2 regions of the Paenibacillus sp. CMM36 genome follow, and region 1 is predicted to be linked to the other one. Evidence: predicted binding sites of a transcription regulator. Region 1 holds the regulator's gene; the other holds the start of a gene.
What was found. Region 1 encodes CtsR, which represses protease genes until heat stress. Its sites were predicted from a motif close to ATGGTCAATAAAGGTCAAACA; they were not measured.

Region 1 (7,988 bases):
TTTTAGATGGCCACCTGCTTCTAAGGTTGACAGAGAGAATGGGGTTTGCCACACTCTAAGTGTGTAATCTTTTTTATGGATGTCCAAGTATACGAGCGAGGTGATGAAGATATGGAGATCAGACAATTACAGCGTGAGGAATTTGAAGCGGCTATTGAATTATCTCAATATGCTTTTCAGTTTACAATGTCCCTAGAGGATCTGGAAAAGGCCAAGAAGAAATTCAAACCAGAACAAACATGGGGAATATTCGACGGACATGACTTAAATGCTAAACTGACTTTGTTACCGCTTCAGGTATACATAAATGGTCAGGTTTTTGATATGGGGGGCATTGCTGGTGTGGCGACGTGGCCAGAAAAGCGTCGCGGAGGCATGGTATCACGTTTATTGACGCATGCACTTGAAGAGATGAAGTCTGCGGGACAAAGTCTTTCTTTTTTGCATCCATTCTCCTTTGCCTTCTACCGTAAATTTGGATGGGAAACGTATACAGAGTACAAAAAATACGTCATTCCCATTGATAAATTCCCTGCAAAACTTAAAACAGAAGGTACAGTCAAACGCGATATCAAGGATATTTCAGAACTGGACCAAGTGTATCAAGCGTATGCATCTCGTTATAATGGCACGCTGGTACGAGATAAGGAATGGTGGCAAGAGCGGATTTTAAGTGAGAACTATCGAACTGCGGTATATTACTCAGAAACAGGCGATCCGCAAGGATATGCACTATACAAAATTGAAGATAAACAGTTGAATTGTGATGAGTTGGTATATGAAAATGAGACGGCTCGTCGGGCTTTATGGACTTATTTTGCAAATCATGACTCAATGATAACCCAAGGTAAATTTATTTACGTTCCAGCAGATGACAATTTGCCATTTTTACTTGATGATCCTCGAATTCAACAGGAAACTGTGCCTTATTTTATGGGGCGTATTGTGGATGCAGCTGCTTTTGTAGAAAGATTCCCTTTTGAGCAGATTGGAGAGGAAACAAGTTTAACCTTAAATCTGACTGATCGGTATGCTCCATGGAATGAAGGAGTATGGAGATTAACGATTACGACGAAAGGGCAAGGGTGTCTGGAGAGAGTGAACAAAAGCATTTCATCTAAAAATGCCATAGTAGTTGACTTGAAACTTGGGATTCAGTCACTGACGACTCTGATGCTTGGCTACCAGCAGGTTGATGATCTGTGTAAATGGGGGCGTATTGAAGGTAGCAGTGAGTATGTGTCTGCCCTTAAACGCGTAATACCAGTAAATCAAACGTTTTTATTGGATTTTTTCTGATAAAGGCCTATTTAGATCTTTTAAGCTCATCTTTCAGAGAATATAACTTGTGTGGTTATCATTATTTTCAACTCTTTCTGTAATGGGAAGAGTTTTTTTATGGTATTGTATAAAACATAATTAGATTGCGAAAAATGGTATTGACCCCTTGGCAAAAATGAATAATGTGCTATAATGTGAATATAGTCAAAGAAAGTCAAAGTCAATCAAACCTAGTGTGATTCTGTAGAAGTATTATGCTGATGGATTGGCCGTATGAAGTAATTTCGATAGTAAAGAAGCAAACGAGAATTGAAATGATTTGCGTATAGTTAGGAGCTGACTCTTATGAACATAAGAGAAGTGTATGATTAATCGCAAATAAAGGCCACACTAGAGACAAGACGGTACATTTCAATGGATGTAGAACAGGCAATAGCCTCAATACAGCTTAGATTCGTGACTTTACCGTTTGGTTAAGTTCAATATACGGCGGACTCTGTGGAGCGTGAAATGTACTTGAATACTTGCGTTTCCGTTAGTGGAGGATGATGAAATGCGCAATGTTTCCGATATTATTGAACAATATTTGAAGAGTATATTGCTGGAAAGTCCCCAAGGTTTGGTGGAGATTCAGCGCAATGATCTGGCTGACCGCTTTTCCTGCGTTCCGTCGCAAATTAATTATGTAATTAGCACCCGGTTTACGCTGGAAAAAGGCTATGTGGTGGAAAGTAAACGCGGTGGTGGGGGCTACATTCGTATTCAGCGAATTCAGCTACCCGCACAGCATGCCATCCATACACATCTTCATCAGAGCATCGGGGAGGAAATTAGCCAATCAGCAGCAGAAGGACTGATTTATCAGTTAGAGGAAGCCCATTTTTTAAGCAAAAGGGAAGCTAATCTAATGAAGGCTGCTTTATCGAGAGATACATTATTACTGAAGCTTCCCTATCGTGATCAACTGCGAGCAAGATTGCTTAAGGCTATGCTGATCTCGTTGCTGGCGACCAAATAGTGTGTGAATAGAGACTAATGTTTGGATGTAGGGTGGGTATTAAATCCTGACATTGAAGGAGGTGCTTTTATGCTGTGCCAAGAATGTAATATGCGGCCGGCAACTTTGCATTTCACCAAAATTGTGAATGGCGAAAAGACAGAGTTTCATATTTGTGAGACGTGTGCGAAGGAAAAAGGGGAGATGATCCCTGGAACACCTAACGGCTTTTCAATTCATAGCTTGCTGTCGGGGATGTTGGATTTTGACTCCAGTACAAAGAGCCAGTCTCCAGGCCACAGTGGTCCGCAGAACCTGCAATGCAAGGATTGTGGCATGACCTATGCACAGTTTAGTAAGCTGGGACGTTTCGGATGCCCGTCGTGCTATCAATATTTTGATAATCGTCTGGACCCTCTGTTCAAGCGTGTGCATGGCAGTACGAATCATGTTGGTAAAGTTCCGGTTCGCACTGGTGGCCGACTGAAGGTTAAACGGCAAATTGACGATTTGAAAAAAGAGATGCAACAGCACATTGTACAGGAAGAGTTTGAATCAGCTGCTGAGCTTAGGGATCAAATCAGAGAGCTTGAAAAAGAAATGACTGAAGAGTAAAGTTTGTGAAGAGTAGGAGGGATGCGTAATGCCCAATATTCGGTTTACGGAGAAGCCGCTAAGTGACTGGATGCGTGGTGATGCTGCGGATTCGGAGATTGTCATTAGCAGCCGGGTAAGAATTGCGCGTAACTTGCAGCATCTGCCTTTTCCCATGCTTGCTACCAATCAGCAGTCGGCAGAAGCACTTCAGCGCTTGACGGATATCCTTCAGTATGATGATTTAGGCGGTTTTGGTACTTTTCATACGTTGAAAATATCCGAGTTGGATGAGATCGACAAGCAGGTGCTGGTTGAGAAGCATTTGATTAGTCCTAATTTGGCGAACGAATCTCGTAACGGTGCTGTCTTAATTAGCGATGATGAATCGGTTAGTGTTATGATAAACGAAGAGGATCATCTGCGTATCCAGTGCTTATATCCGGGATGTCAGGTTAGAGAAGCTTGGGAACGCGCTATGGTTATTGATGATGCATTTGAAGCGCATGTTGATTATGCATTTGATGATCGGAGAGGTTTTCTAACCAGTTGTCCAACGAATGTCGGCACAGGTATGAGAGCTTCGGTGATGATGCATTTGCCCGCATTAGTCATGACTCATCAAATCAATCGTATATTGTCTGCTGTTTCACAGGTAGGTCTTACAGTTCGCGGCATTTACGGTGAAGGCAGCGAAGCGGTCGGAAATTTGTTTCAGGTGTCTAATCAGATTACACTGGGACAAACCGAAGCGGAGATTATTGAGAATCTACATGGCGTGGTGCTACAAATTATTGAGCACGAGCGTTCTGCCAGAGAAAGGCTAATGAATGAATCTATGCTGCGAATTACAGATCGGGTGATGCGTTCATTCGGTATTTTGTCGTATGCAGCAGTATTGGATTCCAAGGAGGCTGCACAGCGGCTGTCTGATGTACGTCTTGGCGTAGATTTGGGAATTTTGGAGCGTCCTTCCACCGCAGCGATGAATGAGCTGAATGTGATGACACAACCCGGGTTCCTGCAAAAAAGCTTTGGGGATAAAATGAATACCGAAGAGCGCGATATGTACCGGGCGAAGCTGATCCGGCAAAAATTAGGCACAACCCTTTAATATATAAAATGATCTGAAATACACACTGTGGAGGTGCAGGATATATGATGTTTGGAAGATTTACGGAACGTGCACAGAAAGTGCTTGCTTTGGCTCAGGAAGAAGCAGTTCGATTGGGACACAACAACATTGGTACAGAGCACATTTTGCTAGGCCTCATTCGTGAAGGTGAAGGAATAGCAGCGAAAGCCTTAATCGGTTTGGGCCTGGGACTGGAAAAAATCCAGGATGAAGTGGAAACGTTGATTGGACGCGGTCAAGAGCAACCGACGAACATTGCCTATACTCCACGTGCCAAAAAAGTCATCGAACTGTCTATGGATGAAGCCCGCAAACTGGGCCATACCTATGTAGGTACAGAACATATTTTGCTGGGTCTTATTCGTGAAGGCGAAGGCGTAGCAGCACGGGTACTGAATAACCTGGGCATCAGTCTGAACAAAGCGCGTCAGCAAGTGCTTCAATTGCTCGGCAGCAGCGAGGCTGTTTCCAGCCATCACGGTGCTCCAGCTAATGTCAGCACGCCAACCCTGGACAGTCTGGCACGCGATCTGACGGCATCTGCGAAGGAAAACAACCTGGACCCTGTTATTGGGCGTAGCAAGGAAATTGAACGCGTAATTCAGGTGCTCAGCCGCCGTACAAAGAACAATCCGGTTCTGATTGGTGAGCCTGGGGTAGGTAAAACGGCGATTGCCGAAGGATTGGCTCAAAAAATCATAGCGAATGAGATTCCCGAAACGTTGCGCGACAAGCGCGTAATGACACTGGATATGGGCTCTGTGGTAGCAGGCACCAAGTATCGTGGCGAATTCGAGGATCGTTTGAAAAAGATTATGGACGAGATTCGTCAAGCGGGTAATATCGTGTTGTTCATTGACGAGCTGCATACGCTGATTGGTGCTGGTGGAGCGGAAGGCGCAATTGATGCGTCCAACATCCTGAAACCTGCTCTGGCACGTGGCGAGCTGCAATGCATCGGTGCGACCACGCTGGATGAATACCGCAAATATATTGAGAAAGATGCTGCTTTGGAGCGTCGCTTTCAACCCATTACAGTGGATCAACCTTCTCCAGAAGAGGCGATTCAAATTCTGTATGGTCTGCGTGACCGTTACGAAGCGCATCACCGTGTAAAGATCACAGATGAAGCTATTGAAGCGGCCGTAAAATTGTCAGATCGTTATATCACCGACCGCTTCCTTCCAGATAAGGCTATTGATCTTATTGATGAAGCGGGCTCCAAAGTAAGGCTGAATTCTTACACTGTACCGCCAAACCTGAAACAGCTGGAAAACCGTCTGGAAGATATCCGGAAGGAAAAGGATTCAGCGGTACAAAGTCAGGAGTTTGAAAAAGCGGCAGCCCTGCGCGATACAGAGCAAAAAATCCGCGAAGAGCTAGACGTGACGAAAAACCAATGGAAAGAACAACAGGGGCGTACAGATTCTGAAGTTACCCCAGAGGATATCGCTCAAGTCGTTGCAATCTGGACAGGTGTTCCAGTCAGCAAGCTGAAAGAGGAAGAAACACACCGCTTGTTGAATATGGAAGAGTTGCTGCATGAGCGGGTAATTGGACAGGACGAAGCAGTTAAGGCAGTAAGCCGGGCGATTCGCCGGGCACGTGCCGGACTGAAAGATCCGAAGCGTCCAATTGGGTCCTTTATTTTCCTCGGTCCAACTGGGGTTGGCAAAACAGAGTTGGCACGCGCCTTGGCTGAATCCATGTTTGGAGATGAAAATGCGGTTATCCGTATTGATATGTCTGAATATATGGAGAAACACTCAACGTCTCGTCTGGTAGGAGCGCCTCCAGGGTACGTTGGATATGAGGAAGGCGGTCAACTGACCGAGAAGGTACGTCGTAAGCCTTACTCTGTTGTATTGCTGGATGAAATTGAAAAAGCACACCCAGAAGTATTCAATATTCTTCTGCAAGTACTGGAAGATGGTCGTCTGACAGATTCCAAAGGTCGTGTCGTTGATTTCCGTAATACACTCATCATCCTAACATCAAATGTTGGTGCACAGGCGATTAAACGTAACTCCACGCTTGGTTTTACAGCTGTAGTGGACGCTGGAGCGGATTACGATAATATGAAGGGCAAAGTGATGGATGAATTGAAGAAAAGTTTCCGTCCTGAGTTCTTGAACCGGATTGATGAAATTATCGTTTTCCATTCTCTCGAAGAAAAACATATTGCTGAAATTGTGTCACTCATGTCTGAGGAGCTGCGTAAGCGCCTGAATGAGTATGAAGTGGACTTCGAGTTGACAGACAATGCTAAAAAATTCCTTGCCAAGGAAGGCTTTGATCCAGCGTATGGTGCGCGTCCATTGCGTCGTGCAATCCAGAAGCATATTGAAGATCGCCTGTCCGAGGAACTATTGACTGGCAACATCACTAAAGGTGACTCTCTTTTCATTGATGAGGAGAACGGTGCATTGACTGTAACGAAAAAGGATAATGTATCTGCCAAGTCCTAAGGCAGTTTACTAAATAAATAGTAGAAAAGGGTGTCTCGCAGGCTGGAAAGCTATTGCGAAGACACCCTTTTTGTGTATAAAACACGGTGAAAAGGTTGGGTAAATGCTTTGGGAAAGTTTGTGATATTGCTTTACGTCCGCCAAGCTTCAATGGTAAACTTTTATTGTTACAGCTCTTTCTGGGCTGTATGAACATAAATTTGACATCATCGTCGTCAATAAGGAGCCAAGGAACAAAGTATGGCTAAAGTGAAAACTAAGTTTTCCTGTACGGAATGTGGATATGAATCGCCCAAATGGTACGGAAAATGTCCTGGATGCCAGGCATGGAATTCCATGGTCGAAGAAACGGAAAGCGTTGTAAAAACTCAAGGAATGGGGTCTTCCCTTCTTACTCATAGCACAAAAGACAAGCCACTCCCTATTATAGAGGTGGAGAGTGGCAAAGAAACACGAATTTTGACGGGGATTGGCGAATTGAATCGAGTACTCGGTGGAGGTGTGGTGCCGGGTTCACTCGTTTTGGTGGGCGGTGATCCGGGAATCGGTAAATCTACGCTTATGCTGCAAACATCTAATGAGCTGGCTTTAACTGGTTTAAAGGTGCTGTACGTGTCTGGTGAGGAATCTGTCCGTCAAACGAAACTACGTGCAGATCGACTCGGTGCCTTGTCCCCCAGCCTATACGTATTATGTGAGACGAATTTGGAGACGATTGAAGAAGCGGTGGACAGCTTGAAGCCGGAGTTTTTGGTCATCGACTCGATACAGACTGTATATTTGCCTGAGGTGACGAGTGCACCAGGTAGTGTGGCTCAGGTGCGGGAATGTACTTCACGCTTTATGCGAATTGCCAAGGGGCTAGGTATTGCTACGGTACTGGTAGGGCATGTGACCAAGGAAGGTGCCATTGCAGGTCCGCGTTTGTTGGAACATATGGTTGATTGTGTGCTTTATTTTGAAGGAGAGCGTCATCATACGTATCGGCTTTTGCGTGCAGTTAAAAATCGTTTTGGTTCTACAAATGAAATTGGTATTTTTGAAATGGCTGAAAGCGGTTTGCGTGAGGTATCCAATCCTTCCGAGTTGTTTCTGTCTGAACGCCCACTAGGGGTGGCGGGTTCTACTGTTGTAGCCAGTATGGAAGGAACCCGGCCTGTATTGGTTGAACTGCAAGCATTGATTGCAGCTACGCATTTTCCATCTCCACGCCGGATGGGCACAGGAGTCGATCATCATCGAATGGGATTAATCATAGCCGTGCTAGAAAAGCGGATGGGCATGTTTTTGCAAAACCAGGACGCTTATCTCAACGTAGCCGGAGGTGTAAAGTTGGATGAACCGGCGGTAGATTTGGCTATAGCTGTGAGTATTGCTTCCAGCTTTAGAGATGCTCCTACAAAGCCGTATGATGTGATTTTTGGCGAGGTGGGACTGACAGGTGAGGTGCGCGCGGTATCCCGAGCAGAACAGCGAGTACGAGAAGCGGAGAAACTAGGTTTCAAACGGGTGA
Region 2 (7,988 bases), on a different contig from region 1:
CACGACGTTCGGAGTGTCCGATCACAACGTAGTCTACGCCCAGATCTTTCAGCATTCCGCCGCTAATTTCACCTGTAAATGCACCATCTTCTGCAAAGTGCAGGTTTTGTGCGCCAATTTTAATAGACGTGCCTTTTACTGCTTCAACCAGAGCAGGAAGATTCGTAAATGGTGCGCAAATCACGCTTTCCACTCCTGCAACCTCTGCTTTGCCTTTGATCTCTTCGATGAAAGTTTTAGCTTCTGGTACGGTTTTAAACATCTTCCAGTTACCCGCGATAATCGGTGTTCTCAATGGTTTCAACTCCTAACTATTAGGTGCCCTAAAGCTTTATTCACGCATAGTGCGTTTGATTATTTATCGTTCAGTGCAACAACACCCGGAAGTGCTTTGCCTTCCATAAATTCCAGAGATGCGCCGCCGCCAGTGGAAATATGATCCATCTTGTCAGCCAAGTGGAATTTTTCAGCCGCAGCCGCAGAATCACCGCCACCAATGATGGTGTATGCTTCAGTTGTTGCGCAAGCTTCCGCTACTTCACGAGTACCACCAGCGAAAGGCTCGATTTCAAATACGCCCATTGGTCCGTTCCATACAACCAGTTTGGAGTTTTTGATTACATCTGCATAGATTTTACGTGTTTTCGGTCCAATGTCCACGCCTTCCCAAGCTGCAGGAATGCCGTCGATATCCACAATGTCTGTGTTCGCCGTAGCGCTGAAATCGTCAGACACAACAATATCTACCGGAAGATAGAAGTTTTTGCCGAGTTTCTTCGCTTTTTCGATAAATCCAAGAGCTACGTCCAGTTTGGATTCATCCAGCAAAGATTGACCCACTTCATAACCTTGAGCTTTGAAGAATGTATAAGTCAAACCGCCACCAATGATTACGTTATCTGCAATGTTCAGCAGGTTGTCGATCACGTCGATTTTGTCTTTTACTTTGGAACCGCCGATAATGGCTGTAAAAGGACGATCTGGATTCGACAGAGCTTTACCAATAACAGACAATTCTTTTTCCATCAGCAGGCCGGAAACAGCCGGAAGAATATGAGCGATACCTTCAGTGGAAGCATGAGCACGGTGTGCTGCGCCGAATGCGTCATTCACGAAAACGTCAGCCAATTCAGCAAATTGCTTCGCCAACTCAGGATCATTCTTTTCTTCTCCTGCATAGAAACGTACATTTTCAAGCAACAGCACGTCGCCGTTTTGCAGTTCAGCCACTTTCGCTTTAACAGCTTCGCCTACTGCTTCGTCCACTTTAACTACTGGCTTTTTCAGCAGTTCAGACAAACGTACACCAACAGGAGTCAGACGCATGGATTCAACAACCTGACCTTTTGGACGTCCAAAGTGACTCGCCAAAATAACTTTTGCACCTTTTTCAATCAGGTAATTAATCGTTGGCAAGGTTTCACGAATACGCTTGTCATCTGTAATTTTACCGTCTTCGACCGGAACGTTAAAATCTACACGAACAAACACCCGTTTTCCATTCAGTTCTATATCACGTACGCTCTTTTTATTCATCTCCATATTCCTCCGCACCCTTATAATTTTACGAAACAGGAATTTAAGGCACATTTTGATATATAAAGAGCGGAAACAATAACCTGTTTCCGCTCTATGATGTTGCTAATAAGGAAGTTCTTATTTAGCCAGTTTAGCGAAGTATTCCAACGTGCGGATCAATTGTGCAGTGTAGGACATTTCATTGTCATACCAAGCTACAGTTTTCACCAGTTGTTTGTCGCCAACAGTCAGAACTTTAGTTTGAGTTGCATCAAACAAAGAACCGAAAGTAAGACCTTTGATGTCGGAAGAAACGATTTGATCTTCAGTGTATCCATAAGTTTCAGGATCGGAAGCTTCTTTCATCGCTGCGTTGATTTCTTCAGCAGTTACGTTTTTCTCCAGAACTGTTACCAACTCAGTCAGGGAACCTGTAGGTACTGGAACACGTTGAGCCGCGCCATCCAATTTACCTTTCAACTCAGGGATAACCAAACCGATTGCTTTAGCAGCACCAGTTGTGTTAGGAATGATGTTTTCAGCTGCTGCACGAGCACGACGGAAGTCACCTTTAGCATGTGGAGCATCCAAAGTGTTTTGGTCGCCAGTGTAAGCATGAATTGTAGTCATCAAACCTTCAACGATACCAAATTTATCTTGCAGTGTTTTAGCCATAGGAGCCAGGCAGTTCGTTGTGCAAGAAGCACCAGAGATTACAGTTTCAGTTCCATCCAGAATTTCATGGTTTACGTTGTAAACGACAGTTTTCATGTCGCCAGTAGCTGGAGCGGAGATAACAACTTTTTTAGCGCCGCCTTTCAAATGTTTCTCAGCAGCTTCTTTAGTTGTGAAGAAACCTGTGCATTCCAGAACGATGTCTACACCCAGGTCTCCCCAAGGGAGTTCTTCAGGGTTGCGGTTAGCCAAAACTTTAACTTCTTTACCGTTTACTTTGAAGAAGCCATCATGTACTTCTACTTGTCCTTGGAAATTACCTTGTGTTGTATCATATTTCAACAAATGTGCCAACATTTTGGAATCTGTCAAGTCATTGATTGCTACTACTTCAATACCTTCCACGTTTTGAATCCGACGGAAAGCAAGGCGTCCAATACGTCCGAAACCATTAATACCAACTTTAACTGTCATGAGTGAGTTCCTCCCAAAGTTCGTTTAGTTTAGTTTTATATATTCAAGACAGACCCGAAAGCCTGTCAAGACAACACGATTCATAAATCCTATATTAATCATTTAAATAACGACTTACAATCTCAACAGCAGCGCCTTCGTCGGTGACTAGAATGTCTTCTTGCCCGAAACGCAGTACCGCATGAATAGCGGCCGCCTTGTTCTTGCCTCCAGCTACACCTAGAACCGTATCGGTACGCCTAATGTCCTCCAATCGGAGTCCAAGCGTCAGCATTCTGTGAACAACGACGCCATCTTCGTTAAAATAATAACCAAACGATTCGGCTACCGCCCCTTCACTGCTGATCTGGGCAAAGGTTTCGGGATCAAGTTTACGTCTATGTGCCATCGCTATGGCGTTGCCTATCCCGTGAATGATGATACGACTCTCGCGAATCAGGCTCAATATATCCTGAATGTTCGTATCTTCAAGCAAGGAGTTGTAAGCATGATTGCTGAGCAAATCCGGTACATGGAGCAGACGGTATTGAGCGCCGACCTTGCGAGCCATTGTGGAAGCAATTGTGTTGGCCTGCATTTCCATGCTTTCTCCCAAACCCCCGCGTGCCGGTACAAACCACCCACCCTTAAGGGGGCCATTAGAAGGCAATGCCAGTTGTTCCGCCACGTCTGCAATCGTCGTGCCACCTGTTACAGCGACCACATCCTCGTCGTCCATAACACTTAGCAACGCTTTTGCTCCAGCGCGCCCCAGCTCCTGCTTTGTTAACGGAGAAACATCCGAATCCCCTGGAACGACAACCACCTTCCTCAAACCATAGGCTTGACGAATCTGGTCCTCCAATTGGGACAGGCCGAACAAGTTATTCGCAATCGGCTCCAGCTGTTCCAGCAGATCCAGTCCTGCTTTGCTCACCTTCATGCCTACACTCTCAATCTCAATTAGCCCCTGAGCTTTAAGAAGATCGGTTTCGGCGCGCAACACGCGCTCGGTCATGTTCAGTGAAGCTGCCAGTGTTCTGCGTCCAACAACATCGGACAGCATAATCTGATGCAGGATCGTGTACCTTTTTTTCAAAACATCCATGAGGTCGGGCAGAAGCTGCTTCTGTATTTCTAATATCTTTCGCATGCTTTCCACTCCCGCACACTTCTAAGTTCTGTCTCTAACTGGTCTTAAAACGTCCCGGGATAACTTTTTAAGTCCCACGTATATCTTAACCAATATTTGCTCCATATGCAAGTCTATCTGAACCTATATTTCTCAACCATTTGTCTGAATATGCGCATTTAATAAAAGCTTGCAATTCACTGCTGTATATCATATAATCATCTTTGTTTCCAATTAGCTGTTTAATTAGTTAGTTGTTTGCATTGAATCAACTATGCGCCCGTGGTCCAACGGATATGACGTAGGCCTCCGGAGCCTGAGATCGAGGTTCGATTCCTCGCGGGCGCGCCATTTTAAATGAACGCTTAAATGCTTCTATATAATGTTTTAACCAATAAGAGCGCTGAGGGCTCTTTTTTTTAATCATTAGTTTGACTTTCTTTGACTTTTTGTTTGAAATTGTTTATCATGTGGTTAATACGGTAACAGTTTATAAATAAGGGACGTGTACTCGGCATGTCCACCAAATCCACTAACGATATTTAAGGGAGGTTTTTTGACGTGAGCTATGTTCCTATGGTAGTAGAACAAAGTAACCGCGGCGAACGCGCCTATGACATTTATTCCAGACTGTTAAAGGATCGCATTATTTTGTTAGGCTCGGACGTCAATGACGTTGTAGCCAACTCTATAATTGCGCAAATGCTGTTTTTGGCTGCCGAAGATCCTGAAAAAGATATTCACTTGTATATTAACAGTCCTGGCGGTTCCATTACAGCTGGTATGGCCATTTTCGATACGATGCAATACATTAAACCTGATGTATCTACGATTTGTGTAGGTATGGCGGCTTCCATGGGCGCGTTCTTGCTGAATGCAGGCGCCAAAGGTAAACGTTTCGCTTTGCCAAACAGTGAAATTATGATTCACCAACCTCTGGGTGGTGCACAAGGCCAGGCAACGGATATCGAAATCCGCGCACGCCGCATTCTGAAAATGCGTGATAAACTGAACCGCATTCTCGCAGATCGCACAGGCCAACCACTGGAACGTATTGAAAAAGATACAGACCGTGACTACTTCATGTCTGCTGATGATGCCAAAGAATACGGTATTATTGATAAAGTGCTAACTAGCTCCTCTCCAGAAGGTGTATAAGAGAAAAAATTTGCCTCTCGATAGCTGGTAAATGAAAAAGCTGCTCCGGATGTTATTATCCGGTAGGCAGCTTTTTTGCTTTATTGTTTTTTAGAGTATAGACAGTCCAACTTACTCATTTCTACTATTAAATCTGTCCCGCAAAAGGCTTTCCGCCTTGAGGCAGCAGTTGACCGAACGAGTAGGTAAACTCCGGAATTCCATACGCGTATGGCGCATAATCATACAAATCAAACACGATTGTTACTCCACTGTTCGTCACATAAAAATTCTGATCTGCCGCCAACTCTTTAAATTTACCGAATCCTTCACCAGCCTGAAGCGCATCGATTTTTTTCTTCAAATCAGCATTGAGGAACTTTTTGTAATTTGGATTCGCCTTCAATACGTCAGACAACTGCAGCAGTTTACCATCAGCGAGCGAGAACGTATATCCTTTACGTACCGTCATTCCATGTGCGCCACCCATATACGAGTAATCCTGCATAATCACACTTAGAATACCGTCCTTGTTATAGGCAATTGCAAAATCATTTTCGAAATCATACGGTCTTTCTGTTGTAGCCTCTCCCTCAGCCACCATCTTTTTGCCTGCTGCCAATATACCCTCTGCATGCTTTTTAAGCACATGGTTAATGGCCTGCTCTGCCTCAGGATTCAGCTGGCTGCCGCTGATTTGCGGATACTTAACTTTGTAAGATACCTTCGCATTACTCGAAGCTGGAAGTGTTTGAGACGCAATTGTGATCGGGTTTAGCTGACTTTTACTTAGCGTTACTGTCTTCTGAGCTGCGTTCCATTGAGCATCTATGCCTAGATAGTCTTTCAACAGACTCATAGGAATGTATAGCTTCCCAGCGATCTGTTTGGCATCCATACTACGTGTATTGATTCCATTGACGTTGACGTAGGCATCCGAGGAAGAAGCCATAATGTAAAGTTTATTGTACCCGCTACCTACGGTATATGTCGTTGCTTTCGCATCATAGCTTACTGGAATCCCCAAGCTGTCACGCAGTGCGGCCACCGGAATCATTGTACTCCCGTTCACTTGAACACCTTTAGCGGGCAACGTTTTACCATTCCATTGGATAGTGATTCCTGGTTGCTGTGTTGCCGCTTGCTGCTGTTTAATCGATGCTGCCTGGATATATGAAACGGGAACAGCTGCGACTCCTGCTAAAATCCCTGCTGCCAGCAGTGCTGAACCCCATTTTTTCGTATGCTTATTCATATTAAGTATTCCTCCTGTTATTATTTCTGTATTGTCTATGTGTAAATAATCACTTTACTTATTATATCTATACCCCATTGTATGTAGTTTACAATCTGTACACTCCCCGATTTCAATCTGTACACCTAGTAACCCTTAGCTATGACAGACTCATTACAAAAAGGTTTCGGTATACAAAAAAAGCCAGCAAGCCAGCCTGCGCATGATGCAGGCCGCTTGTGGCTTCGTTTGATGATCTATATTAGTTCATTTCGTATTGAGCCGACACCTGAACTTTCACTGTTACTTGCCCCGATTGTATCTCTGTCCCGCTACCTGCTAAATCCATGAGCGATTTTGACATGGCATTTTCACGTTGTGTAAAGACTTGTGCTTCTCCGCCATCTACCGTCACATTCACAAGAGCACCTAATCCGCGTTTGGCCGCTTTAGCTACAGCACTAGCTTTAGATTGTGCGCTTCCCAATGCTTTAGTAATGGCTTCTTCCTCATAAGTCGAAGGATCTTCCACGGAAAAACGAATATTATCTACGTTATTGGCTCCGGACTTGGTCGCCTCATCCAACAACTGACCTATTTTATCCAAATCGCGGTATTTAACGGAAATTGTATGGTTGGCAGTGTAGCCTTTGAGCTTCTGCCCTTCTTTTTCGTTATAGGTGTAGTTAGGCTGTACATAAAACTGGCTGGTCTGAATGTCATCTCCGCTGATGCTCCACTTTTCTTTCAGCAGTTGTGTAACCTTGTTCAATTTTGTAGCATTAGCTTTTTGAGCAGCGGCTGCCGTATTCCCTTCCGATTGTACACCGATAGAGAGATAAGCAATATTGGGCTTTGCCAATACTTCCCCGCTTCCAGTCACATTAATTACACCGTTTACCGTCGAAGCTGTTGACGCAGCATAAGCACGATCTGCCCCTGTCCATAATCCTCCTGCTACTCCCCCTGCTATTAATGCACCTGTGAGAACTGCTGTGGCTACTGTTTTTGTCCAAAGTCTCATTGAATTCAACCTCTTTCTAGTAAATGTTTGTACCTTCCAGACGGAAAAGACGGAAAAAGGTTGCAGCCAAGCGTACAAATTTCCGAAACAGAGCATGACCACGAGGATTTTCATTATTTATAGTTTGAACTTAATACGGCCTCTATATCCAATAAATCCACAATAAAACAGTTAGCTGAGGAGTGTTCGAAGGATTTTTTTCTGGATATAAAAAAAGCCCCAAAGGGGCTTTTCACTAAGATCATACACTATATTACAAGCAATTCTTTGTTTATTGATTTTCCAGCTCTACCTTACTAACCAGACTTACTAAAGCGTTTACAGCCTGTTCGGCATCCGCACCTTCAGCACTAATATTGATTTCAGTACCTGTGCTGATGGCAAGACTCATAATACCCATGATGCTCTTGGCATTAACCTTTTTGTCATCTTTTTCCACAAAAATCTCAGATGAATATTTATTCGCTTCCTGTACGAACAACGCAGCAGGTCTGGCGTGCAGTCCTGTTTTCAAACGTACGACTACCGGATGTTTTGACATGTCAGCTTACCCCCTCATCAAATAAATCTGGACACTACTTACTCCATTTTATTTATCACATTATAACATTAACCCGGGACAGACACTAGAAAAAAAACTAAAAAAACTGGGGCTAAAAGCCCCACCAACATTCTTTTTACGGAATCAGGCCATTTTCGCCCCTGATTTTGTCAGCCATCTCATCAATTTTGCGAAGCCGATGATTTACACCCGATTTACTCACGACCCCTTTGAGCATTTCCCCGACTTCTTTCAAATTCAAATCGGGATGAGC

Region 2: the regulator CtsR is predicted to act here: its motif matches at 4,207-4,227, upstream of clpP (ATP-dependent Clp endopeptidase proteolytic subunit ClpP).

Annotation. Positions count from the first base shown of each region.
Region 1 is NZ_JBSEDY010000023.1:51,492-59,479, reverse strand. It holds gene ACWA2B_RS26095 (GNAT family N-acetyltransferase) at 112-1,299, shown strand; gene ACWA2B_RS26090 (CtsR family transcriptional regulator) at 1,835-2,299, shown strand; gene ACWA2B_RS26085 (UvrB/UvrC motif-containing protein) at 2,369-2,893, shown strand; gene ACWA2B_RS26080 (protein arginine kinase) at 2,922-3,986, shown strand; gene clpC (ATP-dependent protease ATP-binding subunit ClpC) at 4,031-6,475, shown strand; gene radA (DNA repair protein RadA) at 6,716-7,988, shown strand, end outside.
Region 2 is NZ_JBSEDY010000010.1:23,290-31,277, reverse strand. It holds gene tpiA (triose-phosphate isomerase) at 1-295, opposite strand, end outside; gene ACWA2B_RS18880 (phosphoglycerate kinase) at 355-1,536, opposite strand; gene gap (type I glyceraldehyde-3-phosphate dehydrogenase) at 1,657-2,667, opposite strand; gene ACWA2B_RS18870 (sugar-binding transcriptional regulator) at 2,762-3,799, opposite strand; tRNA gene ACWA2B_RS18865 (tRNA-Arg) at 4,055-4,129, shown strand; gene clpP (ATP-dependent Clp endopeptidase proteolytic subunit ClpP) at 4,340-4,936, shown strand; gene ACWA2B_RS18855 (PdaC/SigV domain-containing protein) at 5,064-6,170, opposite strand; gene ACWA2B_RS18850 (SIMPL domain-containing protein) at 6,412-7,173, opposite strand; gene ACWA2B_RS18845 (HPr family phosphocarrier protein) at 7,445-7,714, opposite strand; gene whiA (DNA-binding protein WhiA) at 7,851-7,988, opposite strand, start outside.